DNA from 2 places in the Pseudotabrizicola sp. L79 genome. Region 1 is predicted to be linked to the other one. Evidence: riboswitches for the same ligand, from Rfam matches in the RefSeq annotation. Region 1 holds a riboswitch; the other holds the start of a gene.
The links. A riboswitch is a leader RNA that binds a small molecule or an ion and turns the genes downstream of it on or off. The one in region 1 is predicted to bind cobalamin.

Region 1 (15,910 bases):
GGCACCCCCCTTGCGGCGTTGCAAGCCGTGCTGGCCGCGGCCGAGGAACAGGGCGGTGTGGTTGCAGCGATTGCCACCTTGCCGGAAAAGTCCACCGACCCGAACCTGGTGGCGCTGGCCCGCGACCGGCATCTGCCCATTCTGGCCGTGGCCGTGGCTGGGGTGGAAACCCCCACCCAATCTGCCCGCATCACCGCCATGCATGGCACCGGATCAGTGGCCGAGGCCGCTGCACTGGTGGCTGCGGGGCCGGGTGCGCGTATCACATTGGCGCGGATTTCCGCGCCGGGGGGCATGGCAACAGCCGCCATCGCGACAAGTTCAGGAGATCTCGCATGACCGTTCATTTCATCGGCGCTGGCCCCGGTGCGCCCGACCTGATCACCCTGCGCGGGCGCGATCTGATCGCTGCCTGCCCGGTTTGCCTTTACGCGGGCAGTCTGGTGCCCGAGGCTTTGCTGCAACACTGCCCGCCCGGGGCCAAGATCGTGAACACAGCCTCGATGAGCCTGGATGAAATCATGGCCGAGATTGCCGAGGCCAATGCGCAGGGCAAGGATGTGGCGCGGCTGCATTCGGGGGATCTGTCGGTCTGGTCAGCGATGGGAGAGCAGTTGCGCCGCCTGCGGGCCATGGGCATCGCCTATGATGTAACGCCGGGTGTGCCCGCATTTGCCGCCGCCGCTGCTGCGCTGTCTGCCGAACTGACGCTGCCCGGTGTGGCGCAATCGGTGGTGCTGACCCGCACATCTGGCCGTGCCTCGTCGATGCCCGATGGCGAGACGCTGGAAAACTTTGCCCGGACAGGGGCGGTTCTGGCCATTCACCTGTCTGTCCATGTGCTGCCCGATGTGGTGGCACGGCTGACGCCAGACTATGGTCCTGATTGCCCGGTTGCCGTGGTGTTCCGGGCCAGTTGGCCGGATCAGCGGGTGGTGCGGGCGACACTGGCCACGATCGATGCCTCGATCGGGGAAGGAGAGCGGACAGCGCTGATCCTGGTTGGGCATTCGCTTGGCGCCGAGGATTTTGACGAAAGCCGGCTATATGCGGGCGATTATGACCGCCGCTATCGCCCTGTGGGCACCAACCCCCGTTTCCCGGAAAGCGCATGACACCCCCCGGAACACCCCCCGGACTTATTGTTTCTGCCCCGGCATCGGGCACAGGAAAAACCACGGTGACGCTTGGCCTGCTGGCCGCGTTCCGGGCTCAGGGCCTGTGCGTTCAGCCGTTCAAAAGTGGGCCCGACTACATCGACCCGGCCTTTCACGCAGCGGCGGCAGGCCGTGCGTCGTTCAACATGGATACCTGGGCGATGACACCGCCCTTGCTGGCTGCGCAGATGCAGGTGGCGATGGGGGCAGATCTGATCATCGCCGAAGGCTCGATGGGGCTGTTTGACGGGGTGGCACGGCCGGGCGAGTCTGGCACCGGGGCAAGTGCCGATCTGGCCGCGCTGACGGGATGGCCTGTGGTTCTGGTGCTGGATGTCTCGGGTCAGGCGCAGACGGCAGCGGCTGTGGCAAAGGGTTTGGCGCTGTTTCGGGATGGGGTGACGGTGGCAGGGGTGATCCTGAACAAGGTCGCCTCGCCCCGACATGAGGCCCTGGTGCGGGTCGGAATGGAGGCGGCGGGCCTGCGGGTTCTGGGTGCGCTGCCACGCAAGGCCGAAATCAGCTTGCCCGAGCGCCATCTTGGCCTTGTGCAGGCCGAGGAACTGCCACGCTTGCAGGCGATCATGGCAGAAGCGGGGGCCTTTGTTGCTGCGCATTGCGATTTGGCGGCTATTCGGGCGGCAGCGGCTGTGTCGCAGATGCCCAGCCAGCCCAGCCCAGCCATCCCCGCGCCGGGGGAACGAATAGCCTTGGCCCGGGATTCGGCGTTTTCTTTTGTTTACCCCCATCTTTTGGCCGATTGGCGCGCGCAGGGGGCGACGATTTTGCCGTTTTCGCCACTGGCCGATCAGGTGCCTGATCCCTCGGCCACTGTGTGTTGGCTGCCTGGCGGCTATCCTGAATTGCACGGCCCGCGGCTGGCGGCGGCCGCGGCGTTTCGGAAGGGGTTGCAGGTCTTTGCCGAAACGCGCCCGGTGCATGGCGAATGCGGGGGCTATATGGCCTTGGGTCAGGGTGTGGTGGCAGCAGATGGCACGCGGCATCAGATGGTTGGCCTGCTGGGGTTGGAAACCAGCTTTGCCAAACGCCGCATGCATTTGGGCTATCGCATGTCCCGCCCACATCAGCCATTGCCGGGGCTGACCGGCGCGCGTGCGTTGCGCGGCCATGAATTCCACTATGCCACGATTGTGGCCCAACCCGATGCGCCATTGGCCGATGTGCGTGATGCCAATGGCGAGCCGGTGCCTGAAACCGGATCATTCCGTAACATGCCCGGCGGCGGCCGGGTGACGGGCACCTTTTTTCACCTGATTGCCCCTGCGCAGGCCCAGACCGAGACAACACCATGACCGGCTTTGTATCTTTCGTATCTTCTGGCCCCGGCGACCCGGAATTGCTGACGCTAAAGGCCGCGCGCCGCTTGGCCGAGGCAGATGTGGTGTTGTTCGATGATCTTTCGTCAGGCCCCATTCTGTCGCATGCGGGGCCGCAAACCGAGTTGATCGCCGTGGGCAAACGGGCGGGAAAACCCTCGCCCAAGCAAGACCATGTCAGCCGGTTGCTGGTTGAACATGCGTTGACGGGGGTCAAGGTTGTGCGCCTGAAGTCTGGCGACAGCGGCATTTTTGGCCGGTTAGAGGAAGAAATCACTGCCCTGACCGAGGTGGGTGTGGGGTATGAAATCGTCCCCGGCGTGCCTTCGGCCTGTGCGGCGGCGGCGGCGGCAGGCATTCCCTTGACGCGTCGGTTGACCGCGCGGCGTGTGCAATTCGTGACGGGCGCAGATGTGACAGGCGATCTGCCGCAAGGTCTGAACTGGGCGGCGCTGGCCGATGCCGGGGCCACGACCGTGGTGTTCATGGGCAAACGCACCTTTCCCATTCTGGCGCAGGGTCTGATTGATCATGGCTTGCCGCCTGAGACGCCAGCCCTGTTGGCCGAGGCCGTTGGTCACCCGCAACAGGCGCTGCATCGCTCGACCGTGGCCGAACTGGCGGCCAGTCTGGCGCAAAGCCGCGGTGATCAGCCCGCGCTTATCTTGTACGGATCTCTGGCAAGATCTTGAACCCTTGGCGTGCTGGCCGTCGTTGTGTCTCAAATGCAAAAATTCAAGGGGCGCCGTCGCAAATCATCTAAAAAGGGCGCAATTGCGCCTTGACCGATATGGCACTTTGGGCGCAACTGACGGTGTAAGGTGTCCCATCAGGCGCAAAGCGCCGGGACTGAAACGGGAATGGGGAAGGGCGGACCGAATACGGCGCCCACAGCCCCAGCCGCCCCCGCGACTGTTAGCGGTGAGCGGCCTTCGACGGCCACTGTCTGGGCAACCGGATGGGAAGGTGAAGGCTGCTATGACCCGCAAGCCAGGAGACCGGCCCTACGCGATGAAACCTGCAACGCCGTCGGGTGTGACGGTCGGAGAACGTTATGCATATTGAACACGAAGTCGTCACCGGCGCAAAACTGGTCGTAGGCTATTCCACGGCTGCCACGGCTGGCCTCTATACCCTGAAAACCGCTTGGGATGCCCTGCGCACCCAGGGCCTGATGTCGTTGGTGGCGCGCTCTGCCATGGCCACGGCGGCTGTCTTTACCTTCTTTGAAATCCTGCCGCATTATTCGGCGGGCGTTTCCGAAGTGCACTTCATCTTGGGCTCGACCCTGTTTCTGATCTTTGGGATGGCCCCGGCCGCCATCGGTCTGGCCATGGGCCTGCTGTTGCAGGGTCTGTTCTTTGCCCCGCTTGATTTGCCGCAGTATGGTATGAACGTCACCACCTTGCTGGTGCCGCTGTTCGCCTTGCATCTGGTGGCCAAGCGGCTGATTGCGCCGGGCACGGCTTATGTCGATCTGAAATACAGCCAGGCTTTGGCCCTTTCGACTGCGTTTCAGGGGGGTGTTGTCGCTTGGGTGGCTTTCTGGGCGATCCTGGGACAGGGCTTTACCAATGTCGCGGCGATCGGTGCCTTTGGCGCGGCCTATATGACCGTCATCCTGCTGGAGCCGTTGGTTGATCTGGCTGTTCTGGCTGTTGCCAAGCGGCTGAATGGCCTGCGCGGTTCTGGCCTTGTAACTCCGCGTCTCTTCGCCTGATACTGGGGTTCAAATTTGGGACATTGGGGGCCGCAAGGCCCCCCATTTGCATGAGAACCGCATGATTACGCTAACGCTTGTCGGCATCGGCACTGGCAACCCTGACCATGTCACCCGTCAGGCGCAAAAGGCGATCAATGCCTGTGATCTGATTCTGATCCCGCTGAAGGGGGATGATAAGGCTGATCTAGCGGGTTTGCGCCGGGCCATTTGTGACTCGTGTCTGACCAACCCGACCACCCGGATCGAGGCTTTTGATCTGCCGGTGCGCGATCCGGCCACGCCGGATTATCTGCGTCGTGTGCATGATTGGCACGACGCCATCGCCGACCGCTGGCAAGACGCGATCCAGCGGCATCTGGCAAATGGCGGTGGGCCGAATGTTGGCCTGCTGGTCTGGGGTGACCCTTCGCTTTATGACAGCACCTTGCGCATTGCTGAACGCGTTGGCAAACGTCTGCCGCTTAAGGTGCAGGTGATTGCCGGGATCACCGCCATTCAGGCGCTCTGCGCCGCCCATGCGATTGCCTTGAACGAACTGGGTGCCCCGGTCATCATCACCACGGGCCGCCGCCTGCGTGACGAAGGCTGGCCCGCTGGCGTAGATACTGCGGTCGTCATGCTTGATTCCGGCGGGGCATTTCAGGCGCTTGATCCTGCCGGGCTTTCGATCTGGTGGGGGGCCTATGTCGGGATGGAGGAACAGATCCTGCTGAGTGGCCCGCTGGCCGAGGTGTCAGAGCAGATCCTTGCCACCCGCGCCCAGGCCCGCGCCCGGCATGGCTGGATCATGGATATCTATCTGTTGCGCAAACATTGAGTGCAGATCGCCGCGATCACAGCTTTGTTTGCGGGAAAGAATTGAGAATGCTTCTCAATATCATTGCATGACGATCAAGACTGCCCTAGCTTTCCAGTGAACCTGCAACAAGATCGAAGGTCTGACATGAAAAACAGTGGCTTTCTGTTGGCAACCAGCCTGGCATTTCTGGCGGCAACTTCGGCAATGGCGGCAGATGACAAATTCAAGGCGGTGACCACCTTTACGGTGATCGCCGACATGGCCCAGAATGTGGCGGGTGATGTGGCCATCGTGGAAAGCATCACCAAGCCGGGGTCTGAGATTCACGGCTATCAGCCCACGCCGCGTGACATCATCAAGGCCCAGGATGCCGATCTGATCTTGTGGAATGGGTTGAACCTTGAACTGTGGTTCGAGCAGTTCTTTGCCAATCTGTCAGACGTGCCCAGCGCCACCCTGTCAGACGGGATCGACCCGATCAGCATCTCGGGCGGTGACTATGATGGCAAGCCGAACCCACATGCGTGGATGGGCCTGTCGAATGCGCTGATCTATGTTGACAACATCCGTGACGCTTTCATTCAGCACGATCCGCAAAATGCCGAAACCTATGCAGCAAATGCCGAGGCCTATAAGCAGCAGATCACCGAAACTATCGGCCCTTTGCGGCAACAGATCATGGCTGTGCCCGAACAGCAGCGCTGGCTGGTCAGTTGTGAAGGGGCCTTTGGCTATCTGACGCGCGATTTCCAGATGAAAGAACTGTATCTGTGGCCCACCAATGCCGATCAGCAGGGCACACCACAGCAGGTGCGTCGGGTGATTGATACCGTGCGCGAAAACCAGATCCCGGCCATTTTTTGCGAAAGCACGGTCAGCCAAGCCCCGGCGCAGCAAGTGGCGCGTGAAACGGGGGCCGCCTATGGTGGGGTCTTGTATGTTGACAGCCTGACCGCCGATGATGGCCCCGTGCCCACCTATCTTGATCTGCTGCGCGTGACGACCGAAACAGTGGCCAAGGGACTGACGCAATGATGGCATCACCGGGCCTCAGCGCTCAAGACGTGACCGTGACATATCGCAACGGTCATGCCGCCCTGAAGGACGCCAGTTTTGAATTGCCCACCGGCACGATCACGGCGTTGGTGGGCGTCAATGGTGCGGGTAAATCTACGCTGTTCAAGGCGATCATGGGTTTTGTGCCCGCCGCCAAGGGTGATATCCGCGTCTTGGGCCTGCCGGTAAAAGAGGCTTTGCGGCAAAACATCGTGGCCTATGTGCCGCAGGCAGAAGAGGTGGATTGGACGTTTCCGGTCTTGGTTGAAGATGTGGTGATGATGGGCCGCTATGGCCACATGGGCTTTTTCCGCCGCCCCTCTGCCGCCGATCACCGGGCTGTGCAAGATGCCTTGGCGCGCGTAAATATGCTGGACTTCCGCAAACGCCAGATTGGAGAGTTGTCGGGCGGCCAAAGGAAACGCGTGTTTCTTGCCCGCGCCTTGGCGCAGGATGGCAAGGTGATCTTGCTGGACGAACCCTTTACCGGTGTCGATGTGCAAACCGAAGATGCCATCATCGCCTTGCTGCGAGAGATGCGCGAGGAAGGGCGGGTGATGCTGGTGTCCACGCATAACCTAGGCTCGGTGCCCGAGTTTTGTGACCGCACCATCCTGGTCAAGCAAACCGTGCTGGCCTATGGCCCGACCCAGGACATCTTTACCCAGAAAAACCTGGAGCGTGCCTTTGGCGGGGTGCTGCGCCACTTTGTTCTGGGCGGTTCTGATCTGCATGATGATGATGACAGCCGCAAAGTGCGCGTGATCACGGATGATGAGCGCCCCTTTGTCGTTTACGGCGATGAGGGCGGGCGATGATCGATACCCTGCTGCTGCCGTTTTCTTACAGCTATATTTTCACGGCCATGTGGGTCAGTGCCATGGTGGGTGGGCTTTGCGCCTTTCTTTCGGCCTATCTGATGCTGAAAGGCTGGTCGCTGATCGGAGATGCGCTTAGCCATTCGATCGTGCCCGGTGTTGCCGGCGCCTATATGCTGGGCCTGCCGTTCGCGCTGGGTGCCTTTGCGGCTGGTGGCCTTGCTGCGGGGGCCATGCTGTTTCTGGGCCAGCGCACCGGTCTTAAGCAAGATACGGTGATTGGTCTGATCTTTACCTCATTCTTCGGGCTTGGCCTGTTCATGGTGTCGCTTTCACCAGCATCGGTCAGCATCGAGACCATCACCATGGGCAATATTCTGGCGATCACGCCCGAAGATACGCTGCAACTGGCCATCATTGGGTCGGTGTCTCTGGTGGTGTTGCTGGCCAAGTGGAAAGACCTGATGGTGACATTCTTTGACGAATCCCACGCCCGCACCATTGGCCTGCGGCCCGATGTTCTGAAGGTGGTGTTTTTCACACTGCTCTCGGCCTCTTGCGTTGCGGCATTGCAGACGGTGGGGGCCTTTCTGGTGATTGCCATGGTCGTCACGCCGGGTGCCACGGCCTATTTGCTGACCGACCGCTTTCCCCGGCTTTTGATGCTGAGCGTGGCAATCGGGGCAGGCACCAGCTTTGTCGGGGCCTATCTCAGCTTTTTCCTTGATGGGGCGACGGGGGGGCTGATCGTCAGCCTGCAAACCCTGATCTTTCTGGCCGCCTTTGTCTTTGCGCCCAAACATGGCTATCTTGCCGGTCGCCGCCGCGCGGCCGAAGCCTTGAGGGCATCATGATCGATACGCTTTTGATGCCGTTCCAATTCGCCTTCATGACCAAGTCGTTCTTGATCATGGCGCTGCTGTCGGTTCCGACCAGCCTGCTGTCATGTTTTCTGGTGCTTAAGGGGTGGTCGCTGATGGGCGACGCAATCAGCCATGCTGTCTTGCCGGGTGTGGTGCTGGCTTATCTTTTGGGCCTGCCACTGATCATTGGCGCCTTTGTTGCGGGTATGACCTGTGCAGTGGCGACGGGGTTTTTGTCGGGCAACAGCCGGGTCAAGGAAGATACGGTGATGGGTATTGTCTTTTCCGGCATGTTCGGCTTTGGCATCGTCCTTTACACCAAGATCCGCACCGATGTGCATCTGGACCACATCCTGTTTGGCAATATGCTGGGGGTTGGCACCGATGATCTTTGGATTGCTGGGGTGATCGGGGCTGTTGTCAGCTTTATCATCCTGGCCAAGCAGAGAGAGTTCCTGCTGCATGCTTTTGACCCGATTCAGGCGCAAGCAGTGGGTCTGCGGGTGCATTGGCTGCATTACGGTCTGCTGACCCTGATCTCGTTGACCATCGTGGCCACGCTGTCGGCCGTGGGCATCATCTTGTCGATCGGCCTGTTGATTGCGCCGGGGGCGATTGCATTTCTGTTGACCCGCCGCTTTGGTCAGATGCTGCCGATTGCTGTGGGTGTAACGCTTTTGGCATCCTTTCTGGGCCTATATCTCAGCTTTTTCATCGACAGCGCCCCTGCGCCGACCATCATCCTGATCCTGACAGGCATCTTCATCGCCGCCTTTGGCCGCACGGTCTGGCGTGCGCGGGTGGCGGGCTGACCGGGCCAGTCAGCCCGAATTGGCCAGATCTTTCAAGATCGGGCAATCAGGGCGGCTGTCGCCCGCGCAGCAGTGCACCAGATGCGCCAGTGTGGCCCGCATGGATTGCAACTGGCTGATCTTGGCATCAATCGCTTGCAGATGTTCTTCCGCCAGCGACTTGACCTGTGCGCTTTCGCGGTGCTCATCCTCATACAGGGCAAGCAGGGTGCGGCAATCCTCGATGGAAAAGCCCAAAGCGCGGGCGCGGCCCAGAAAAGCCAGCTTGTGCAGGTCACGCTCTCGAAAGCTGCGATAGCCATTGGCGGACCGCAGGGGCGTGATCAACCCGATTTCTTCGTAATAGCGGATGGTCTTGCTGGGCAGACCCGATCTTTGCGCCACTTCGCCAATATTCATGCGCCACCCCCTGTCTGTGATGTGGTTTCTGCCATGGCTGGTGCAATGCGTCGCAGGCGCAGGGCATTGCTCAGCACAAAGACAGATGACAATGCCATGGCCCCCGCCCCCAGCATGGGCGACAACAGCAGGCCAAAGGCCGGATACAGCACCCCCGCCGCCACCGGGATCAGGGCGATGTTATAGCCAAAGGCCCAGAACAGGTTTTGCCGGATATTCGCCATTGTGCGGCGCGACACCTTGAAGGCATTGACAACGCCGCGCAGATCGCCCGACATCAGCACCACATCGGCGCTTTCAATCGCAACATCGGTGCCCGTGCCAATGGCGATGCCCACATCCGCATGGGCCAGGGCGGGTGCATCGTTGATGCCATCGCCGACAAAGGCCACACCACCGAATTTGCGCAGGTCGTCGATCGCCTTGACCTTGCCATCCGGCAGCACCCCCGCCACCACCAGATCAATGCCCAGTTCGGCACCGATCACCTCTGCGGTTTCGCGCTTGTCGCCCGTGATCATCGCCACTTTCAGCCCCTGTGCCTGCAAGGCGGCAATGGCCTGGTGGCTGGAGGGTTTGATTGGATCAGACACGCCGATAACCGCTGCAAGCTGCCCGTTAATGGCTGCAAACAGCGCAGTTCGCCCGGTTGCGGCAAGCTTCGCCTCGGCTGTGGCCAGTGGCCCGGTATCAACACCGTGGCGCTGCATAAGCCGATCTGCGCCCACCAGAACCATCACGCCATCGACCATCGCCTGCACCCCAAAGCCGGTGACCGAGGTAAAGTCGGTGATATCAGCCAGATTCAGCCCCTCGGCCTTGGCCCTGCGGGTCAGGGCTGCGGCAATAGGATGCTCGGATCGCGCTTCGGCTGCTGCAACTTGGGCCAAGACCTGTGGTCGATTGAACCCGTCGGCCAAGATCAGGTCGGTCAGTTCGGGTCGGCCCGTGGTGATCGTGCCTGTTTTGTCCAGTGCCACCACTGACAGGCTGCCCAAGGCTTGCAGCGCATCGCCCTTGCGAAACAGCACGCCCATTTCAGCCGCCCGCCCGGTGCCAACCATGATAGAGGTCGGCGTCGCCAGCCCCATCGCGCAGGGGCAGGCAATGATAAGAACCGACACGCCAGCCACCAAGGCATAGGTCAGGGCCGGATCGGGCCCAAAGACAAGCCAGACGATAACGGTCAGGGCTGCCAGCCCCATGACGGCGGGCACGAACCATAGGGTGATCCGATCCACCAGCCCTTGAATCGGCAGCTTTGCACCTTGGGCCGTTTCGACCATGCGAATGATCTGCGACAGCACCGTATCGGCCCCCACGCGGGTGGCGCGAAAGGTCAGGCTGCCGGTGCCATTCACTGTGCCACCCGTCACGGCATCACCGGGGCCCTTGGCAACGGGCAATGGTTCACCGGTGATCATGCTTTCATCGACATGGCTTTGGCCTTCAGTAACCTCTCCATCCGCCGCCAGCCTTTCGCCCGGCCGCACTAGAATTTGATCGCCCAGTTGCAACGCCTCGATGGCGATCTGCACAGGCTTTCCGTTGCGCAGAACCTGGGTGGTGCGTGCCTGCAAACCCAGAAGTTTCTGTATGGCGGCACCAGTGCGGCCCTTGGCCCGCGCCTCTAGCCAGCGACCAATCAGGATCAGCACGACAATTACTGCGGCAGCCTCATAATAGACCGCGCGCACGGCATCGGGCAACGCGCCTGGCAAAAAGGTAGCCACCAGCGAAAACAGATAGGCGGCCCCAGTACCAACGGCGACAAGGCTGTTCATATCAGGTGCGCGTTTCCAAAGGGCGGGAAAGCCCTTTTGATAGAACTGTCGCCCTGGCCCCAGCAGCACCGCTGTGGTCAGCGCCCATTGAATCAACCAGCTGTTTTGCTGGCCGATGCCATGCTGGATGGCCATATGCAGGGCAGGGAACAGATGCCCCCCCATTTCCATGACGAACACCGGCAAGGTCAGCACAGCGGCAACCAATGCCTTGCGGGCCAAGACCTGCGCCTCGGCGGCCTTGCGCGTTGTCTGGCTTTGCGTTGTGCCCGATTGTGCCAAGCTGGCCGGATAACCCAGATCATGACAAATACGGATCAGGTGTTCGGGCGTGACGGCCCCTTCCAGATAGGAGATGCGTGCCGTCTCGGCGGCAAGGTTCACGGCCACATCGACCACACCCGGAACAGCGGACAGCGCCCGATCGACACGCCCCACGCAGGACGCACAGGTCATCGACTCGATGTTCAGAACCACCGTGGCTGTTCGGGCCGGATAGCCCAAGGACTCCAGCGCTTGTGCTGCCGTGCCAATGGCTTGCGGCGTATCTGCCTGAAAGCTGGCCGTTTCGCTGGCAAGATTGACCTGCACGTCAGACAGGCCCGCAACAGCCGACAGGCCACGCGCCACGCGGCCCACGCAAGACGCGCAAGTCATCCCTTCGACAGACAGGGTGATGCGAAAATGCTGGGTCATGGCCGCCTCTGGGTTATGGTTCAGCTAGGGACATAGACCTTCCAGTAACCAGAGGGTCAAGGCCACCCCGCGCCGGATGTGCAACTTTGGCGCAGTCATCAAACCGGTTCTTGACCTTCCCTTGGCTGGAACGTCTAACCTGTGCCAAACTATACCATCCGGAGCCAAGACATGAAATTCAGCATTCCCGAAATGACCTGCGGCCATTGTGTGCGGGCCATTGAAACCGCCATCAAGGCAGCCGATCAGGGTGCCACGGTGGTCTGCGACCTGCCGTCACAAACCGTTGCGGTCAACAGCAGCCTGTCGCAAGACGCGGTGGCGCACCTGTTGAAGGCCGCCGGATACGACAGCACCCCAGCTGCCGCATGATCCATTTACTGGATCGGCTGGGCACATTTTGAACTAAGATGTTTGGACTTGGCCTTTGCCGCAAGGCCGGTTCAGCGGTATACAGACAGGGCGGGACAGTATGTCCGGAACCTTTCAGAGACACGTGCGGTGCCAGGGGAGCACGTGGGGTGGATGGGGGGTTCCTTGTGGGTTTGGAATCCCCCATTTCCATGGCCACGATCAGATTTGAACACCGCCCAGTTTGCAGATGATGGCCCATTCATCGTCTGTCACCGGTTGCACCGACAGACGGCTGTTGTTGACCAGGACCATGCGTTCAAGGCCCGCTGTCACCTTGCAGGTATCAAGGCTGACAGGGGTCGCCAGTGGCGCAACGGCCTTGATCACCACGCAATCCCACTTTGGATCGTTGGCGGTGCTGTCCGGCGCGCTTTCGCGGATCACCTCGACAATCCCGACGATCTCTTTCCCGATGTTCGAATGGTAAAAGAACCCCCGGTCACCCAGTTTCATGGCCCGCATATTGTTGCGGGCCTGATAGTTGCGCACACCCGTCCATTCCTCGCCCTTGGCACCGGTCTGAACCTGTTGGTCCCAACTCCAGGCATCGGGTTCGGATTTGAACAGCCAGTGGGTCATCCGACCACCTTTTTCCATTCACGAATGTCAACGCTTTGAAACAGCCCAGCCTTGGCATAGGGGTCGGCCTTGGCCCAGTCTTTGGCCTGATCAAGGCTTTCAACCGAAAGAACAACCAGGCTACCGCACATCTCGCCCGTGGGGCTAAGGAAGGGGCCGGCCATTTCGACCACGCCACTGTCTGCAATGTGCTGCAAATGGGCAGCGCGATTTTCGACGCGCAGATGCAGATGGTCGGGTTTGTCGATACAGATCAGGGCAACACGCATGTTATTCTTCCTTAAGGGGGCGGGACATCAGGTTTTGAACGGCCTCGGCCACGCCGATCTGGCCTTGGGTTACTTTTGCCACCATTGCGGTGATGGGCATCTGGCGGACGATGCCAAACCGGATTGCCTGTTTCAACACAGCTTCTGCCGTGGCGATGCCTTCGACGGTTTGCGCGGGGTCTGGCACGGCACCAGCCCCCAGGGACAAGCCGTGACGAAAGTTGCGCGATTGATCTGATGTGCAGGTCAGCACCAGATCGCCAAAGCCGGAAAGGCCCATCAGCGTTTCGCTGCGCGCCCCCATGCGCAGGGCAAATCGGCTGAGTTCGGCAAAGCCGCGGGTCATCAGGGCTGCGCGTGCGCTGTCGCCCAAACCAGCACCGATCACAATGCCCGCAGCAATGGCAATGACGTTTTTCAACGCCCCCCCCAGCTCCGCCCCCACAACATCTGTCGATCGATACAGGCGCAATGTGCTGGTTGAAAGTGCGCCCTGAAGGCTTGTGCCGACCCCCTCATCTGCGCAGGCAAGTGTCAAAGCCGTTGGCAGCCCATGGGCGATATCGGTGGCAAAGCTGGGCCCGGTCAGAATGGCTGGCGTGGCATCGGGCCAGCGGCTGGCAAGAATATCGGTCGGCCCTTTTAACGAGGCCAGATCCAGCCCCTTGCAGCAGGCGACCAGGGCCTTGGCTGTCAGGGGAAGGTCAATCTGGGCGACAAAAGTGGCAAGGCTTTGCATCGGGGTGGCAAACAAAACGATGTCGGCCTGCGACGCCGCCCCGATTTCTGCTGTAATAGTCACGTTTTCGGGCAATTTCACACCGGCCAGCCTTGGGCTTTCGCGATGGGCGGCCAAGTGGCTTATATCGCGCGCCCACAGCATGATCGGGCGATCCTGCCCCATGCTGATGGCAAGCGCCGTTCCGAAAGCACCACCGCCAAGAATGGCAATCGTCATGCCTTGGCCCCCTTTTTGCCTGACCCGATCATGGCGGGTGCGGTCTGATCCAGCGGCCACCGCGGGCGGGCTGAAAGATCCAGCCCATCTTGCTGACCAAGGCGAAACCTTTCGATGCCGGCAAAGGCGATCATCGCGGCATTATCGGTGCACAGCCGCAAAGGGGGTGCGGTAAAGCGCAGCCCAAAATCAAGGCAAACAGTCTCTAACCTGGCACGAATGGCTATATTTGCGGCCACGCCCCCGGCCACGGCCAAGGCGGGGGCGGCGGGGGTGGCTTGCAGATAAACGGCTATGGCCCGCCGTGTTTTTTCGGCCAGAACATCGGCAACGGCTGCCTGAAAGCCGGCGCAAAGATCGCGCCTGTCTTGCACGGTCAGCCCGCCCTGATCTGCCACCAGTTGGTCGCGCGCCCGCAGCAGCGCGGTTTTCAAGCCAGAGAACGACATGTCGCAACCAGGCCGGTCAAGCAGGGGGCGCGGCAGGGCAAAGCGGCGGGCATCGCCCTGCCGTGCCTCTGCCTCGACACTTGGGCCACCCGGTTGTGGCAGGCCCAGCATTTTGGCGGCTTTGTCAAAAGCCTCGCCCGGGGCATCGTCAATGGTTCCGCCAAGGCGATGATACGTCTGAGAATCCTGAACGATCAGAAACTGGCAATGTCCGCCGGAAACCAGCAGCAGCAGATAGGGAAACGCCAGCCCATCGGTCAGACGCGGGGTCAGCGCATGGCCCGCAAGATGGTTGACGCCCACCAGCGGCAGCCCTGTCGCTGCGGCCAGCCCCTTGGCCAGCATCACCCCAGACAAAACCCCGCCGATCAATCCTGGCCCTGCGGTAACGGCAATGCCATCAAGCTGCGCCAGCGTCACTCCGGCCTTGGCCAATGCCTCTTCCACGCAGCCATCCAGCTTTTCCACGTGGGCGCGGGCTGCGATTTCTGGCACGACACCGCCAAAATCTGCATGCAGCGCCGTTTGCCCCACAACGATACTGGACAAGACCACGGTTTCCGCCCCCGCGCGCACCACCGCAGCGGCAGTATCATCGCAACTGGATTCGATTCCCAGAAAGGTAAGGGGTATGGTCATGTTCTGCCATTGCACCAAGGGTAGGTCGGAGGTAACACCACAAGCATGGCCCTGCAATCCCGCGCCATTCCCGTATTGATCACCCGGCCGCAGCCTCAGGCCAGCCGATTTGCCCAAGTTTTGCGCGACAGGTTCGGCGATGCGGTTGATCCGGTGCTGACGCCACTGTTGCAGCCTGTGTTTCTGGATCAGCCCTCGCCGATACCCACAGCAAAGGCACTGATCCTGACGTCCGAGACGGGTGCGCAGGCGGCGGCCCGACAGCGTCAGGCTGGTGCAGTTTTGCCTGACCTTGCCTATTGCGTGGGCGATCGCACTGCCAAAGTGGCGCAGGGCCTTGGGTTTTCGGTTGTCTCTGCCGATGGGGATGCCGAGGCCTTGCTGCAATTACTTCTGTCTTGCCAGAAGGATGCGCCATTCTTGCACTTGCGGGGGCAAGACAGCCGCGGTGATCTGGTGCGGCGTTTGCAAGACCGTTCTGTGCAGGCCAGTGACCGCATCACATATGCACAGCGCCCAGCCCATATCAGCCCCAAGGCCAAGGCCATTCTGGCCGAACCGGGGCTTGTGGCGGTGCCACTGTTTTCCCCACGCACAGCTGAAATCTGGTGTTCCGAACTGGCAAAAACCGCCTGCATGGCCACGTTATTGCCCTTCGCGCTTAGCCAGGCCGTCGCAGATTCTGTGCAAGCGGATTTGACAGCAAACGTGTTGATTGCAGAAAAACCGACACAAGATGCAATTGTGCATAAGATGTCTCAGGCACTGTTCGGTGCTTGAACCCCGTTCCCTTGGGGGGATAGGCTAAAGAAACTGCCTTTCACAAAAAGGGCGGCAAGCACGGGAAGGACGCCATGGCCAAGACCACTCAACCGGAAGACCCAGCCGAAACTGAAAACAAGGGCGCGGTTGAACCAGCCGAACAGGGACAGATCCCTGAGCAGCCGAAAGATCTGGCCGGGGTTGATCCTGTAAAGGCCGAACCCGTGGCGGCAGAGCCGGAGCCAAAGCCTGCCGCGGAAGACGTGCCGCCCGTGCCATCGAAAGAGCCAGAGGACCAGGTCGCCCCAGAAGAAAAAACGACAGAGCCTGAGCCACAGGTGGCTGCCTTGCCCCCAAAGGCGCCCGAGCCTGAGCGACGCGGCGGATTTCTGGGCA
Region 2 (15,910 bases), on a different contig from region 1:
GCGGACAATGCCGCGGGGCTCGCCCGTGTCGCAGGTCGGCTCGGTGGGCTGGACGAGCGATTGCGGAGGGGGCCGGAGGGCTGGCGCCACAGGCTCGCCCTGATCGAAGCGGCCGACCTAAGCTGGTTCGCAGGCGACCGCATCGGGCCGGATCGACTGGCGCTCTGGATCGCCCTGCGCCTGTCTGGAGTTCAAGACGACACGGCCGCATTGGCACGCGTCGGATGGGCGGTGCGACGCCTGACGGGAGGGCCAAGGCCGGAGGTGGACCTGGCCGCTTTTGTGGATCGCCGTGACCCTGAAAACTTGGCGAATGAGGCGGAGTCCTTCGCGGATCGTGCGGGGGGTTGGCTGGACGTGATGGCGCAAGCTGCTGATCTCCACCCGATCAGCCGCGCCTGCATGGGGTTCCACCTTTGGAGTTTGGCGGGTCTCGGGCAGCACGGAGACCGTGTGGAAGCGGCTGTAACGGCCGCGCGGATTGCGACCAGCGAGGGCAGGGGAGCGATATTTGTCCCTCTCGCCATGGGCGGGGCAGGGGGGCTGCGCGCCGGTGGTACAGCCGCTGACCGACTGGTGCGATGGCTCGACGGGATGGAGTCGGCAAGCCGGACCGCGATGCGGCACCTCGACGACATCGAGGCTTGGTCAGCGCGGTCCGAAACCGAGATGGCCACGCTGTCGGGCAGAACACCCCCAGCCTTGCGCGCCGTGCTGACCGAATGGCCTCTTGTATCCGCCCCAATGGCTGAGGTGCTGACCGGCGCCAGCCGCGCCGCCGTCCAGCGCAACCTCGCCTGGATGGAGAAGCGGGGTCTAATCCGCGAGGTGACGGGGCAGGGGCGGTATCGGATGTGGCGCGCTGCGAATTGACAGCCCTTCACAGGCGTGGGGTGTCAGCCGTCCGGAAAAAAGTTCTCCTCGACATGCATCGTGCGGTTCAGGATGTGAAGGACGATGATCGGATCACCGCAAGAATGGAGCGCATGCGTCGTTCCGACTGCTCTGTCAACGGGTATCAACAGCTTCTGCGACAGCAGTAGGTTGCTCCCGCCCGTCTTCCGGCATCAATCTGAAGAGAAGGGATGCGAGAGCAAGCCAACCGATCAGGCTCAGGCCGAGTACCCGGGCACTGTAGAGCGCGGCCAAATCCGGAGGAATGACCGGGACGGAAGCAGGTGGCTGCGGTGCCCCGAGAAGGTGGGGGGCCACCATCAAGGCAAGCCCTGCGAGACGCCCAGGCCAGGACTTGACCCCACTGGCGAGGAAAAGCCCCGCCACCGTCGCCGCCGCCGACATGACCCACCACATTTGCCTGTCCGACAGATCAGCGGCCAGCATGCCTGGCAACTCCGGTGGCAGTCCCAAGCTGGGTGACAGGGCGAAAGCAGCGAAGCCGGAAAGGGCGAGCGCGGGTGCAGAAATGCTGTGTGGACCCCACAGGGCACGGTGTGTCGCAAGAGCAGCTGCCGCAACAAGGCCAAAGCCTGACCAGGTCAAGACCAAAGTCAGAACCGTCAAGCCGCTTCGCACGACAACAGCAAACTCGTCATTGGCGTCGTGGGCATCGTGCGCAGGCAGGACCTTATCGCCACTCGATCCCGAGGGGTCATCTTGCGCCACCCCCATCAGGACAAGTTCGCCGGTCTCGTATCGCTCGGCTTCGATGATGAGTGGCTGGATCAGAAAAAACTGCAGAAAGGCAACCGCGAGACCTGTAATAGCACCCGCAATCACCCCGCCGGACAGCAGGGACCTCGTCATGTCAGCGAACTCGATCTGTCAGTGGCAGGGAAAGCCAGTGGCGTGGCGGGTATCATGTGTTGCGGCATGCAGCGCATCTGAAGAGGCAAAACCTGCCGCAAAGATGAGAAACGTACCAAGGACAGCACTGGTCAGGATGGGCCGAACCAGTCCTGCGTGCTGTACGGACGCGGTGGAAAGAGTGGTGGCAGACATGATGTTTCTCCGCCCGTCACACCCGACGGGATTGGGGTTAAGCCTCCTGTCTGGCCGGTCTCCTGGCTCACGGTCACTGCAACCCTTCGCCTTCCCGGGCAGTTGCCCAGTGGCGTGTCGAAGGGCCACTACCGCATACAGTCGCGGGGGCGGCTGAGGCGTCGGGTGCCGCTATTGGGTCCACCCTTCCTCATTCCCGATTGAGTTCGGGGACTCTGCATCCCATGAACACCAAACAAGATCACGATCATGCGCAGGCCGTAGAAAGTCAATGCGCTTGAAGCCCGGCAGCCTTTTCGGAGCGGGACGCGGGAGTTCGTTCATCCTGGCCCCCATTACTGCCTTGATCGGGGCCATTCACGAGGTCTGCTAGGATCGGACAGTCCGGGCGGTGATCGCCGCAGCACGCATCCGCCAGATGGCGAAGCGTGTCCATCATTGCCTGCATTTCACGAATTCGAACTTCAAGACCGGCGATCTGCTCAAGCGCAATCTGTTTCACATCAGCGCTTTGCCGTGCACGATCCTGCCAGAGCGCCAGCAACTCCTCGATCTTCTCGACGGAGAAGCCCAGATCCCGCGCCCTTCGGATGAAGCGCAGAAGCTGAACATCGGTCATCGTATAGACGCGATATCCTGCAACCGTCCTTCCTGCTGCCGGAATGAGTCCGATTGACTCATAGTAGCGGATCATTTTGGCAGAAACGCCCGAAGATTTTGAAGCTTCACCGATGTTCATCTCAGGGCCTCCTTACACGGCGCTTGAAGGTGCAAAGCGCCGCAGCCGTAGCGCATTGCCAAGAACGAAGACTGACGACAGCGCCATCGCAGCGGCGGCGAAGATCGGCGACAGCAGAAGACCGAAGGCGGGCCACAGCGCGCCTGCCGCAACCGGGATCAGCAGGGCATTGTAGATGAAGGCCCAGAACAGGTTCTGGCGAATGTTTCGCATCGTGGCCTTGGACAGCGCGATGGCATCCGAGACCGCAGTCAGCCTGCCCGACATCAGTACGACGTCCGCCGCCTCGATGGCGATGTCGGTGCCGGTGCCGACGGCAAGGCCCACATCCGCTTCAGCCAGGGCGGGCGCATCGTTGATCCCGTCGCCAACATAGGCAAGCAGGCCTTGCGCCTTCAGACGTTTCACAGCAGCGACCTTGCCGTCGGGCAGCACCTCGGCCACAACTTCGTCGATGCCAAGCTGGCGGGCGATGGCGTTCGCCGTGCGGCTATTGTCGCCGGTGATCATGGCAACCTTCAGCCCCAGCAGGTGCAATGCCTGGATCGCCTGCGGCGTGGTTTCCTTGATCGGATCCGCAACGGCGATGATTGCAGCAAGCTTGCCGTCGATGGCGGCATAGAGCGGTGACTTGCCCTCGTCGCCGAGCCGGGTCGCGGTATCGCCGAAGCCCGAGACATCGAGGCCGAGCTTGACCATGTAGCGGTCGGCGCCGACGTCGACTCGTTGTCCGCCCGCCGCCGCCGTCACACCGAAACCGGTGACGGAATCGAAGGCAGTGACCTCGGGAAGGATCAGGCCCTCGGCTTCGGCCGCGGCGACGATGGCGCGGGCGATCGGATGCTCGGACTTCGCTTCGACAGCCGCCACCACTGCCAGCACTGCGGCCCGGTCGAAGCCCGGCGCCAGCGCCATGTCGGTCAGGCGCGGCTTGCCCTCGGTCAGGGTACCGGTCTTGTCGAACGCGACCACCTTGACGCTCTGCAAGGCTTGGAGGGCCTCGCCCTTGCGGAAGAGCACGCCCATTTCGGCACCACGCCCGGTGCCGACCATGATCGACGTTGGTGTGGCCAAACCCATGGCGCAGGGGCAGGCAATAATGAGGACGGCGACGGCGTTGACCAGGCCAAAGGTCAGGGCCGGATCAGGCCCGAAGATCAGCCAGACGGCGAAAGTCAGGACGGCAAGCGCCATGACGACGGGAACGAACCACATCGTCACGCGGTCGACCAACGCCTGGATCGGCAGCTTGCCGCCTTGCGCGGCTTCGACCATGCGGATGATCTGAGCCAACATCGTAGCCTCGCCCACCGCCGTCGCCCGGAAACTGAAGGCGCCGGTCTGGTTTACTGTGCCGCCGGTCACGGTGCTGCCCGGTGCCTTCTCGACCGGCACGGGCTCGCCAGAGATCATGCTTTCGTCGATCCAGCTTGCGCCCGTCGTGACCTCTCCGTCGACCAGCACCCGCTCGCCGGGGCGGACCTCGACGACATCGCCCGGGCGGACTTCGGCGACCGGCACTTCGACCAAGCCGCCATTGCGAAGGACACGCGCAGTCTTGGCCTGAAGTCCGACCAGCCGCTTGATCGCCTCTGAGGTCCGGCCTTTTGCGCGAGCTTCAAGCAGACGACCAAGGAGGATCAATGTGACGATGACTGCCGCCGCCTCGAAATAGACATTCTGGGTGCCTGGGGGAAGGATTCCGGGGGCAAAGGTTGCCACCAGGGAATAGCCGAAGGCAGCCAACGTTCCGACCGCGACTAGGCTGTTCATATCAGGCGCCAGACGCGCCAAGGCCGGAAACCCCTTGCGGTAAAACCTGAGGCCAGGGCCAAGGAGGACCACGGTCGTCAAGGCGAACTGAATGTACCAGCTGTTCTGCATGCCAATGCTGTTCATCACCGCCATGTGGACCCACATGAACAGATGCGATCCCATCTCGAGGACAAAAACCGGCAGAGTCAGAGCCGCAGCAAAAAGCACATCGCGCCTCAATGCGGCTTCCTCGGCCGTTTTCTTCGCGGCGGACTCTTCTGACATGATGGCGGTTTCGGCTGCTGCCCGTGCCTCGTAACCCGCATCCGCGATTGCGCCGATGAGGGAGGCAAGGTCCGCCGTTCCGGTGACCGTTGCGCGTTCCGTGGCCAGATTGACATTGGCTGCGGTCACACCGGGTACCGTTTTCAAGGCCCGCTCTACCCGCGCGACGCAGGAGGCGCAGGTCATACCCTCAATGACGATATCAATCGGACGCGTTGGAACATCATATCCCGCGTCCTCGATTGCCTTGACAAGCGCCGACCGGTCGAGGTCTGGCCCGATGATTTCTGCCCGTTCCGTCGCGAGGTTGACGGCTGCGGTTTTTACCCCGGAGACCGCCTGCAGTGCGCGCTCAACGCGCCCGACACATGATGCGCAGGTCATGCCCTCGACGTCGATCACGATCCGGCCGAGGTCTGCCGTGGCGTTCTGAGGGACTTGTATGTTCATCGCGGCACTCCAGTGGCGAGTTACTCCGCTGACTGAGATAAGGCTTCCCATGATGGTAAGGTCAAGCCCTGATTTCAATTTGTCTGTTCACGGATTTGTTCCCTTGACCTTACAACGGTGGGAAGGCCCATATCGAGTTGCATGAGGCGATTGTCCAAAAGGAGACACTCATGCAGTTCCATATCGAGAACATGACCTGCGGCGGCTGCGCACGCAGTGTGACCAAGGCGATCCAGGCGGTGGACCCCACCGCTGAGGTGAGCGCAGATCCGGCCTCGCACAAGGTCGAAGTGAAATCAGCGGCTTCTCGCGACCGATTGGTCGCTGCGCTGACTGAGGTCGGCTACGCGCCTGCCTGACAAAACATAACCATCGAAGGAAAATCTGAATGAACAAACGTACTCTAGCGCTGTCTATTGCGGCTGTTGCTGTTGTCGGCGGGATCGCATTTGCCCAGCAAACCATGGAGGGCATGGACCACTCCAACATGGGCGGCATGGGCATGGGGGATATGGGCATGATGAGCCATGCGACCCTGATACCCCCGGAACTCGCCAATGACCCGGCTACCGTCGCCAGCGCTGCCGCGATGGACAAGATGATGGCCGACATGATGGTCCCCTATACCGGCGACCCGGATATCGATTTCGCCCGGGGCATGATCCCGCACCACCAGGCCGCCATCGACATGGCGAAGATTCAGCTTGAATTCGGCAAGGACCCCGAAATGCGCAAGCTGGCCGAAGCGATCATTGCGGCGCAAGAATCCGAGATCGCCACGCTCAAGGCCTTTCTCGCCACCAAGGGCATGTAAGCCCGGGATGACCTTGGGCGGCGCGGTCGGGATCGGCCGCGCCGCGTGCAATCCGGGACGCAAAGGAGTTCGGTTTGATGGCCAGCAACGCGCAGAAACCGGACACCCACCCGCCGGTGGCCGGAATGGACCATTCCGGGATGGGCCATGGTGCTAGGCCCGCCGTTGATCACACCGCGATGGGGCATGCGCCACAGGGGGGTAGTGACCACGCAGGACACGGCGACATGGTGGCCGATTTCCGCCGCCGGTTCTGGGTATGCCTCATCTTGACCGTCCCAGTCTTGGTGCTGTCGCCGATGGTGCGGGACTTTACGGGGCAAGGGATGGCACCCCTGTTTGCTGGCGAAGAGTGGGTCGCGCTGGCCCTGTCTTCGATCATCTATTTCTGGGGCGGCTGGCCCTTCCTGAAAGGGGCACTTCCGGAAATTCGCAGTGGTCGTCCGGGCATGATGACGCTGGTCGCGCTTGCCATTTCTACAGCCTATTTCTACTCGGCTGCCGTCACGCTGGGACTGCCCGGCGGAGAGCCGTTCTATTGGGAACTGGCCACGCTCGTCACGATCATGCTTTTGGGCCATTGGCTTGAAATGCGGTCCGTCCTCGGCGCTTCTCGCGCTTTGGAGGAACTGGTCCGCCTGCTGCCCGATACCGCACTGCGCGTTACTGCGGACGGTGGAACGGAGGACGTGCCCGTCGCGGCCTTGATTGCCGGCGACCGGGTCGTGATCCGCCCCGGCGCCAAAGTGCCGGTCGATGGAACGATCATCGAAGGCACATCATCCTTCAACGAGGCCATGCTGACCGGGGAATCGAAACCTGTCACGCGGTCTGCGGGCGAGGTTGTCATCGGCGGTGCGGTAAATGGCGAAGGTGCTGTTACCATCGAGGTGAAGGCGACGGGCGAGGCGACCTACCTGTCACAGGTCATCGCCATGGTGAAAGTGGCGCAGGACAGCCGCTCGCGCACACAGGATCTGGCTTCGCGCGCAGCGACTGTCCTGACTTGGATTGCCATCACCGTCGGCCTCGGATCGTTCGGCTACTGGTATGCGGTCGGGGCGGGGGCCACTTTTGCGCTTGAGCGGATGGTGACGGTCATGGTCATCGCCTGCCCGCATGCGCTTGGCCTTGCCGTGCCGCTCGTCGTGGCCGTCTCGACATCGCTGGCAGCGCGCAACGGACTGCTGATTCGCGACCGTGCGGCCTTCGAGCGTGCGCGGGATCTGAATGCCGTGGTCTTTGACAAGACAGGCACACTGACCGAGGGCAGGTTCGGCGTCAGCGATCTGGTTTTGCTGCAAGATGGCGACGAGACAACCGCCTTGCGCCTTGCGGCATCGGTTGAAAGCCAGTCGCAGCATCCGATCGCCATGGGAGTCGTCGCCGCCGCGAAAACCCGTGGCATCGGATTTCCGGCCCCGGAAGGATTGCAGAGCATCACTGGTGCTGGCGTAACGGCGCGCGTTGAAGGGCAGGAAATCGCGATTGTCAGCCCCAGTCATCTCCTGCGGCAGGACAGACCTGTAACCGACCCCCGACTCGCCCTGCTGGAGGCGGCCGGCAAGACCGTCGTGGTGCTGGAGGTCGGCGGCCAGCCCTATGCGTTGCTTGCTTTGGCAGACATCGTGCGCACGGAATCGCGTGATGTCGTAGCGCGTCTCAAGGCAAAGGGCGTCAGGTCAATCATGATGACAGGAGACGCAGAGGGTGTCGCGAAGTCGGTCGCCGCAGAACTCGGCCTCGATGAATATTTCGCACAGGTGCTCCCGGATCAGAAAGCGGCCCGCGTGAAAGAACTTCGCGCCCGGGGTTTGAAAGTCGCCATGGTCGGAGACGGGGTGAACGACGCGCCAGCGCTCGTCGAAGCCGATCTTGGGATTGCAATTGGTGCGGGAACGGATGTCGCCGTGGAATCCGCTGACGTGGTCTTGGTGCGTTCTGACCCAAGGGACGTCGAGGCCATTCTTGGTTTGTCACGAGCGACCTATTCGAAGATGGTTCAGAACCTGATCTGGGCGACAGGATACAACGCCGTTGCCATTCCAATGGCGGCTGGCATCACTTTCGGCACCGGCTTCCTGATGACGCCTGCAGTCGGTGCCGTATTCATGTCGGCCTCCACGATCATTGTTGCCATCAACGCGCAACTGTTGCGGCGATACAGATCGAGCTAAGGAAACATTGAGCGCTTAGGACGACCAAGCGGGCTTTTCGGTAAGCTGCGAGGGGCGGCGCGATCAATCCAGAATGGCCATTCAAGCCATGCCGAGCGGGAACCTGGAGCAGGTTGCGTTGCGCTCTTTCAGCCCATGCCGTGAAGTCCGTGGAAGCCACCTGTGACAATCACGGGTACGACGAACACAGCAGCCAAAATGACGATCACGACGCGCTGCCAGAGTTTTTGGTGCCGCCAGCAGAGAAAGACAGTGGCGAACAGAACCAGCCCAAGTTCCACCACGCCGATGATACCGCCGTAATAGTTCGGGTCCCAGTAGCTGACCGGACTGCGGAATACCCAGTCCGACACGGGCCAGAATTGGCGGCGGGCATCGTCATGATGGGTGACGAAGTCGGTGGCCGCATGCAAAAGGCCGGCTCCTGCAAAGGCGGTAAGAATGAGGTGACGTCGCCAGTGTCCAAGAGCAAGAAGCAGGCCCCAGACGAAAAAACTGTGATCAACGGCAAAGATGGCCTGCCATGAGTCCGAGTAGAAGAGGTCTCCGAAGACTTCATGCTGCGGAATTCCGACCAGGCGTGTCGAAAATAGGACCAATGCAAACATCGGGACATCAGGGGCGAGGCCGCCCAGCATGGCCGCTACCAGAGTGGCCGGCACGATGGGACGCGCAAAGACGGCAGCCCCGATCAGCATATGGGTTGGTGTGTTCATCGTATCAACAGACCGGAACTGGTTCGGCCTTCTCCTCTTGCGCAATCTCTCGGAGGAGGGAGAGGGGAACCGCACCGGTGAGCACGGTCCGGCCGATCACCAGACCTGGGGTGCCGATGAACCCGAAGAGATCGGCAAGTGCGCGTGTTCGTTCGAGCTCGACCTGAACCGCAGCGGAGGACATGTCAATCAAGAGCCGCTCGACATCCAGATCAAGGGTTTCCGCCACACGCCGCACCGAGGCCTCTTCGGCAACCATCGGTGTCCGCATGAAGCGGCGGCGAAGCTCCTGTTGCTTGCCCTGACGTGCGGCGGCAACAGATGCCCGGGCGGCCAGTTCAGACGGCGGCCCGAAGATTGGAAGTTCGTGTTGCACGAGCCGGTACGCAGCCGGATCTTCGGCCAGCAGGGTCTCAAGATCCCGCTCGAGTGCACGGCAGAAGGGGCAACGAAACTCACTGAAGTAGGCGATCGGAACCACAGCATCCGGGGAGTTATTTCCGAACAGGGCTGGGCATGGGTCAGTGCGCAGGGTCTCCATGCGCGCCCTGCGTGCTCCCGCATCAGGTAGTGGCCCATCGAGACCGGCAAGGGCGATGTTTGCCGTGGAGGTATGACCGGCCAGCTCCAGTCGACGAAATGGCGGCACATCCTCTATGTCGACATAGGACAGCCCGCGTCCTCCAAGGCGATCCCAAGGCAAGGCCCGCACTCCATAGATCAAGGCTATGATTCCCCCCACTACAAAGAGATCACGACGGCGGATCGTCACAGGACTGTCACTGGTGTTCCGACGGGTACGTGCTCGTAGAGTTGGATCACATGGTCGTTCAGCATCCTGATGCAGCCGTTCGACACTGATTGTCCAATCGACCAGGGCTCTGTCGTGCCGTGAATCCGGTAGTAGGTGTCGCGCCCGTCGCGGTAAAGGTAGAGGGCTCGAGCGCCTAGAGGGTTTCCAGGTCCGCCCGGCACCCCATCAGCAAATTGGGCATACCGATCGGGATTCCGGCGGATCATGTCGTTTGTCGGGCGCCATGACGGCCATTCGGCCTTACGTTCGATGATTGCCGATCCCTTGAATGCCAGACCGGCCTTCCCGACGCCGACACCGTACCTGACGGCCCGCTCGGAATCGAAAACATAATAGAGAAAGAAACTTCGCGGGAAGACGAGGATCTGACCGGGGGCATGTTGCTCTCGGACTCGGACCTCGCGAGGTTGAAATTCGTCGGCCAGGACAAAGGTTTCTTCGGTATGGGCACGAAGGACGGTTGGCATCGACAGGGCTGCGGCGGCTGCGCCAGTGAGAAAGGATCGACGGAAAATCATGCGAACTCCTGAGGGGAACGTGAAGGACGAGGGTTTGCTCAGAAGAAGGTTCGCGGAGGAGGACGTTGGGGGGCAAAGGCTCGGCTCGAAGCCGAGACCGGCGTGATCACGAACTGCGCTGACTTGGCAGACGGTGCCACCTCGAAAAATGACAAGGTGGCAGTTGCAACAAGCTGGCAGGAGGCATGGCCTGAGCCGTCGCTGCAAAGGGCCTCCTGGTCCACAGCTGCGGTTTGAGCATGATCGACATGCGCACCGTGGGATGCGTGATCAGGAAGCGCCGCCCAGAGAAGGGCGACGAGCAAGCACATACCACACAGAATGTTCGCGAGCTTACGCATGGACACAGAATAGCGCTCTTGGTGTATGGGAGAGGTGTTCACATCGAAGTGAGCAGAGAATTTCCCAGCAAAATCGGCGAAAGCGCCACGGCTTCACCTCTTTGTGACCCCAGTGCGACGCAAAGTGATTAGACCTTCCCACGTTGGAAGCCGGCAAAGGTTACAAAAAAGAGGAGCAGACCATGCGATTCAGTCGACGACTTTTCGTTGCCGGAGCCCTTGCCGCGCCTTTCTTGACGGGCCGGGCAGCCTTCGCAACCGAGGATAACCAAGGGCCCGTCCGAAACAACATCTCGGCGTTCCGTACCCATGAGTGGCAGGACCACTTCGACTCGCTTGGGGTCGGGGTCATCATCTCTGACACCACAGCCAAGGTTCTCCAGCACTGGACGAACGATGGTCAGATGATTCTCTACCCCACTTCGGTTCCGCTATCGGATGAATTGACCCGTCGGGGATATACCGAGGTCGTCGAGAAGCGGGAAAACCCGAGCTGGGCTCCGACGCCCTCGATGCGGGAGCGCAACCCGGAATGGCCAGCCTTTGTGCCAGGAGGCGATCCAACCAATCCGCTTGGCACCCGCGCCCTGTATCTATCGTGGCAGTACTACCGGATTCATGGTACCCACGACACGCGCAAGATCGGTCGTCGCTCGTCGAACGGCTGCATCGGGCTTTACAATGAGCACATCGAAGAGGTGTTCGATCGCACGCCGGTCGGAACGAAAGTCAAGCTGATCTGAACTGATGAAATCGACAGCAACCCCTTTGGCCCTCCCGCAAAACCTGCTTGTACGCAGGTTGTCGCGCTTCGTGTCGATGTGGCTTCTGACTGTTGCTCTAGTCCTGGGCTTGGAGTTGGCACAATCTGCAGAAGCAGCGTCTGGCAACGAGCATCATTCCGACCTCACCGTCGAGGCTGCCGATACCCCCGAACAGCAATCTTCCGCAACGCCTGCCTGCCACCCCGGCGTGATTTGCACGGCGTTCGTTTTGCCAGATGCTCTGTCATCGATACAGCCCACGGTCGTTCCGGCTGTGCTTCAGCCCGGCGCTGAGCAGTCGCAACGCCGTTTTGGCGGTCCGGCCATCACACTCCCTCCCCCGCGAATCCTGACCTGACAGTCGGGCCGAACGATTGTTCGATGACCAGACGAGCCGGTTTGAAAGACTGGCTCAGGTTCGACCCTTTCTCAGCCTGACTCGAGAATGCGTCCCAAGGTGCGACCCGCCTGACCGGCAGGGCGCAGCCAATGATCAACAACAAGAAACCAAGGGCAGTCAGGCAGATGAAATCTCAATGGACGGGCGCGATCGCGCTTGCCGCTTCCGCCGTCGCGGCAGTGGCGCTGGCACATACGGGGGCGACGGGCGTCGTCCTGGACCGAATGAACGGAATGACGGCAATGCGCGACACCATCGCGGAACTGGCACCGATGATGCAGGGCACCGTGCCCTATGACACCTTCATTGTGTCTGAAGGCGCCAGCGTCATTGCAAGTCATGCGGGCGGGACGATGCTGTCGCTCTTCCCTGAAAACAGCCTTGAAGGCGTCACCTATGCCAAGCCGGAAATCTGGTCCGATTGGCAGGAGTTCGCGGCCCTCTCCGAAGAGCTGAAGGCCTATGCTGATGCCTTGGCTGAAGCTGCCCCGAACGGCCTCGAGCCCGCGAGTTCGCCAAATGGCGAGATGGCTGGCATGGATCACTCGGGCATGGACATGACCGGAACACCGCAACCGGCGCAGGGCTTCACGGTCGCGGAATTGATGGGATACGGAACGACTCCGGAAAAGATCGCGGTGACACGAGGGACATCGGACCCGACAATTTTGGAGCTTGATCTGACGACACTGGCGGCGGACGACCTCTTCAACCGGATCAGCGCGACATGCTCTTCCTGTCATGCGCAGTTTCGTGCGGGCCGGAACTGACCATGCGAGGTTTGATCCGGCTTTCCTTTGTCTTCCCAGCCATCGTGGCAGGTATAGGTGCCGGAGTGTTGGCACTGTGGCCGATCGGGGAGGTCGAGCCCGCGAGCTTCCCTTCCGGCGATGCCGAACGTGGGGCCTATCTCGCGCGCGCAAGTGGCTGCGTGTCCTGTCATACCAACTCGGCCGCCAAAGGATTGGCGCTTGCGGGAGGTGCGCCTCTTGACACACCCTTCGGCACCTTCGTGCCTCCGAACATTACACCGCATCCGGAGGCCGGGATCGGGCGCTGGACCGTCCAGGATTTCGCCAAGGCGGTGCGTCAAGGGGTGTCGCCTGACGGCGACCCCTACTACCCCGTCTTCACCTACTCTTTCTACGCCGGTTTTACCGATCAGGACATTGCCGACCTCTGGGAGGCGTTCCGCACCGTCCCGGCTGTTGGCGATGCAGCCCCTCCCCACGACGTCTGCCTGCCCTTCAATTTCAGATCGGGACTGAAGCTCTGGCGCGCGGCCTACCTTGATACGCCCAAGACGGACGCACTTATGGGCACGTCCTCCCCATGGAACCGCGGACGGCAACTGGTCGAGGGGGCTGCACATTGCGCCGCCTGCCACACGGGCCGGACCCTGGCAGGGGGCCTTGATGACGGCGCCCGCTTTGCCGGGAACGACAGCCTTCCAGGGGGCAGCAAAGCACCACCAATTCTGAGTGACGTTCTCCTCTCAAAAGGTTGGGGCGTTGCGAACCTGGCTTACGCGCTTCAGTCCGGGATTCTGCCCAACGGGGATGCTTTCGGCGGCAGCATGGCCGAGGTCGTGGCAGAGGGTACGTCGTTTCTGAGCGATGCCGACCGCGAGGCCATTGCCACCTACCTCCTCGACCCCGAGGGCACAGGCGACATTCCAGCGCCCGCACCGACGCCAGTCGAGACCCCGATGGCCGGAATGGATCATTCACAGATGGATATGGGAAATGGGAAATAGAGCGCTTGCCGTCATTCTGGCTTTGGGCGTTGCCGTCTTCGTCGGTGTCTTCATCTGGACGACCGTCTGGCCCCTCGATCCGCGCGACACGACCTCCGCTGATCCATCGGTGACAGCCAAAGTGTCCGAAGCGCTTTCGGACGGACGGATGGACGTCCAGGTCTACGCGCTCGGTGGTCGTGACGTTCGGGTCGAAATCCAGTTCATGCCCGATACCGACGCCGGCGCAGCTGCCGGCATGCGGCCAGACGTGAACTTTGCGATGGTCGACATGCACATGGACGGCGTAGCGCCGCCGCTTCAGCTGGTCGAGGCAGGCGTCTGGCGCGCCGACGTGAAGCTGCCGATGGTCGGTCGTTGGGTCGTCAGTGTGGGCTTTGGTGAAGAGTTTGCAGAGGTCGAGTTTGATGCGCGATAACCCAGGTCCGGCAACTTTTCTGAATGATGACAGCCTTCGCCGCAACCTGCGCGGCCTGGCTGTTGGCATCACCCTGTTTGTGGTCCTCGGCACTGTCACTGCCGTATGGGCGAACCCGCTTTTTGTCCGGATGACTCCAGTCGGGCCTTGGGAGTTCGTCGCGACCGTTCTGACGGCCTTCCTTGGAGGTGTGACAGCGGCGATGTGGGTCCCTCAGTGTAACTTGCGCGCTTCCGGGACGGGTGGACTTGCCAGCTTTCTCGGAATCGCCTGCCCAACCTGCAACAAGGTGCTCATGCTGGTCTTCGGTGGACCCGCGCTTCTTGCCTGGTTTGATCCGCTCCGGCCGTGGCTTGCGACTGCCGGGCTCGTCATCATGGGCATCGCTGCGTTGACAACGTGGCGCCGGTTTCGCGCTGTCCGCTCTGGCAACAGGGAGGTGCAGGGACTGCGGGGCCTTGATCGGGGTGACGTGAAATGAAGGCAGGCACGGTCCATGACCCCATGTTCCGACGGCTGAGCCGGAATGTACTTTTGCGGCACGGGCTGATGGCCCTCCTCTCTGCTGCCTTCGTTCTGATCTTTGCGGCTATCCATGGCGAGTGGAGTCCGATGCACCGCTGGAACCGGGCACTTGCCGACGCCTCGCTGGTGCTGGTTGCGCTTTCGATGGGTCTGGGTCCTCTGGCCCGGCTCCTCAGACCCGCAGTGTTGGTGCTGCCCTACCGCCGCGAGTCGGGCATCTACGGCTGCCTTCTGGCGCTTGCGCATGCTGCAATCATCCTTGTTGGCTGGGTCGAATGGGACCTGATGCGGCTCTTCGGCTTCGAATGGCATCCCGAACTCCTCAGCTATGTGATGTTTCAGCATGGCTTTGGTCTGGCCAATGCGATCGGGATCGCCGCCTTGCTCCTCGCGGTCCTCTTGGCCACAACCTCAAGCGATGTCGCGATGCGCCGCCTGGGCGTTTCCGGCTGGAAGTTCCTGCAGATGGGTGTCCTGCCGCTCTGGTGGCTGTCTGTAGCGCATGTCGCCTACTTTCTGTTCATGCACTTCCTCAGCTTTCACCGGGCGACGCCCGAGCCGAACCCCCTGCAGTATTGGTTCGTCGGGCTGGTGGTCTTGGTCCTGGGACTGCGACTTGCCGCTTACCTGAAAACCATCGGCGGCAGACGCATGCCGGAGTCTCAGGACGAGGGGGCCAAGCATGCGCCGATCTGAACGAGATCTCGCTCGGGCCGCACGGGTAACGACACGTCGGTCGCTGTTGCTTGGCGGTGTGATGACCTCGGTGGTCGGCGTGCTTGGTTTCCGGATGTGGCAACTGGGTGTACGCGATGCTGAGGAGTATTACCTCCTGGCCGAGGAAAACCGAATCAATTTGCGGCTGGTGCGCCCCGACCGGGGCCGCATCTTCGACCGCGCGGGCAAGATCGTCGCGGACAACGAACACACCTACCGGATCACGCTCGTGAAGGAGGAGGCCAGGGACGTCGATGACGTCCTTGCGAAACTGCAGCGGCTTCTTGGTCTGACGGGTGAGGACATCGACCGGATTCGGGAGCAACTTGACCGCGTTCGGGGCTTTGTCCCGGTGACCGTGAAGGACAGGGTCACTTGGGAAGAGTTGTCAATCATCGCCTTGAACACCCCGGCTCTTCCGGGTGTCCACCCAGAGATGGTCCTGTCTCGGGTCTACCCCTTCGGGCCGGACTTTGCCCATCAGGTCGGCTATGTGGGACCCGTCAGCGACAGCGATCTCACAGCCAAGGACGGGGAACCAGATCCGCTTTTGCGCTCGCCGGACTACCAGATCGGCAAGACCGCGATCGAGCGGATTCACGAGCGCGCGCTGCGCGGTGAGCCGGGAGCCCAGCGGGTGGAGGTCAACGCCGGCGGCAGGACCATGCGCGAGCTGGCACTTGATCCGCCGACCCCCGGCTCGGACATGCAGATCACACTGGATCATCATTTGCAGAACTTCATGCGTGTGCGCCTCGAAGG

Region 2: it holds a riboswitch for cobalamin, as region 1 does, so the genes downstream of both, V3C85_RS00480 (CbtB domain-containing protein) here and V3C85_RS01740 (energy-coupling factor ABC transporter permease) in region 1, are expected to answer to the same signal.

What each region holds. Positions count from the first base shown of each region.
Region 1 is NZ_JAZHDA010000040.1:78,392-94,301, reverse strand. Features, by position in the region: gene V3C85_RS01760 (cobalamin biosynthesis protein) at 1-339, shown strand, start outside; gene cobM (precorrin-4 C(11)-methyltransferase) at 336-1,115, shown strand; gene V3C85_RS01750 (cobyrinate a,c-diamide synthase) at 1,112-2,470, shown strand; gene cobA (uroporphyrinogen-III C-methyltransferase) at 2,467-3,186, shown strand; cobalamin riboswitch at 3,297-3,515, shown strand; gene V3C85_RS01740 (energy-coupling factor ABC transporter permease) at 3,549-4,214, shown strand; gene cobF (precorrin-6A synthase (deacetylating)) at 4,276-5,034, shown strand; gene V3C85_RS01730 (metal ABC transporter substrate-binding protein) at 5,161-6,051, shown strand; gene V3C85_RS01725 (manganese/iron ABC transporter ATP-binding protein) at 6,048-6,890, shown strand; gene V3C85_RS01720 (metal ABC transporter permease) at 6,887-7,744, shown strand; gene V3C85_RS01715 (metal ABC transporter permease) at 7,741-8,565, shown strand; gene cueR (Cu(I)-responsive transcriptional regulator) at 8,575-8,964, opposite strand; gene V3C85_RS01705 (heavy metal translocating P-type ATPase) at 8,961-11,444, opposite strand; gene V3C85_RS01700 (heavy-metal-associated domain-containing protein) at 11,616-11,816, shown strand; gene V3C85_RS01695 (EVE domain-containing protein) at 12,018-12,437, opposite strand; gene V3C85_RS01690 (YciI family protein) at 12,434-12,706, opposite strand; gene V3C85_RS01685 (NAD(P)H-dependent glycerol-3-phosphate dehydrogenase) at 12,708-13,664, opposite strand; gene tsaD (tRNA (adenosine(37)-N6)-threonylcarbamoyltransferase complex transferase subunit TsaD) at 13,661-14,752, opposite strand; gene V3C85_RS01675 (uroporphyrinogen-III synthase) at 14,798-15,532, shown strand; gene V3C85_RS01670 (hypothetical protein) at 15,607-15,910, shown strand, end outside.
Region 2 is NZ_JAZHDA010000036.1:248-16,157, forward strand. Features, by position in the region: gene V3C85_RS00470 (hypothetical protein) at 1-873, shown strand, start outside; gene V3C85_RS00475 (CbtA family protein) at 1,009-1,764, opposite strand; gene V3C85_RS00480 (CbtB domain-containing protein) at 1,783-1,959, opposite strand; cobalamin riboswitch at 1,995-2,210, opposite strand; gene cueR (Cu(I)-responsive transcriptional regulator) at 2,228-2,698, opposite strand; gene V3C85_RS00490 (heavy metal translocating P-type ATPase) at 2,711-5,188, opposite strand; gene V3C85_RS00495 (heavy-metal-associated domain-containing protein) at 5,359-5,547, shown strand; gene copM (CopM family metallochaperone) at 5,577-6,002, shown strand; gene V3C85_RS00505 (copper-translocating P-type ATPase) at 6,080-8,179, shown strand; gene V3C85_RS00510 (cobalamin biosynthesis protein CobQ) at 8,308-8,895, opposite strand; gene V3C85_RS00515 (DsbA family protein) at 8,900-9,667, opposite strand; gene V3C85_RS00520 (L,D-transpeptidase) at 9,664-10,227, opposite strand; gene V3C85_RS00525 (L,D-transpeptidase) at 10,751-11,311, shown strand; gene V3C85_RS00530 (hypothetical protein) at 11,316-11,690, shown strand; gene V3C85_RS00535 (cytochrome c) at 11,822-12,502, shown strand; gene V3C85_RS00540 (c-type cytochrome) at 12,505-13,488, shown strand; gene V3C85_RS00545 (hypothetical protein) at 13,478-13,906, shown strand; gene V3C85_RS00550 (hypothetical protein) at 13,896-14,387, shown strand; gene V3C85_RS00555 (hypothetical protein) at 14,411-15,127, shown strand; gene mrdA (penicillin-binding protein 2) at 15,114-15,910, shown strand, end outside.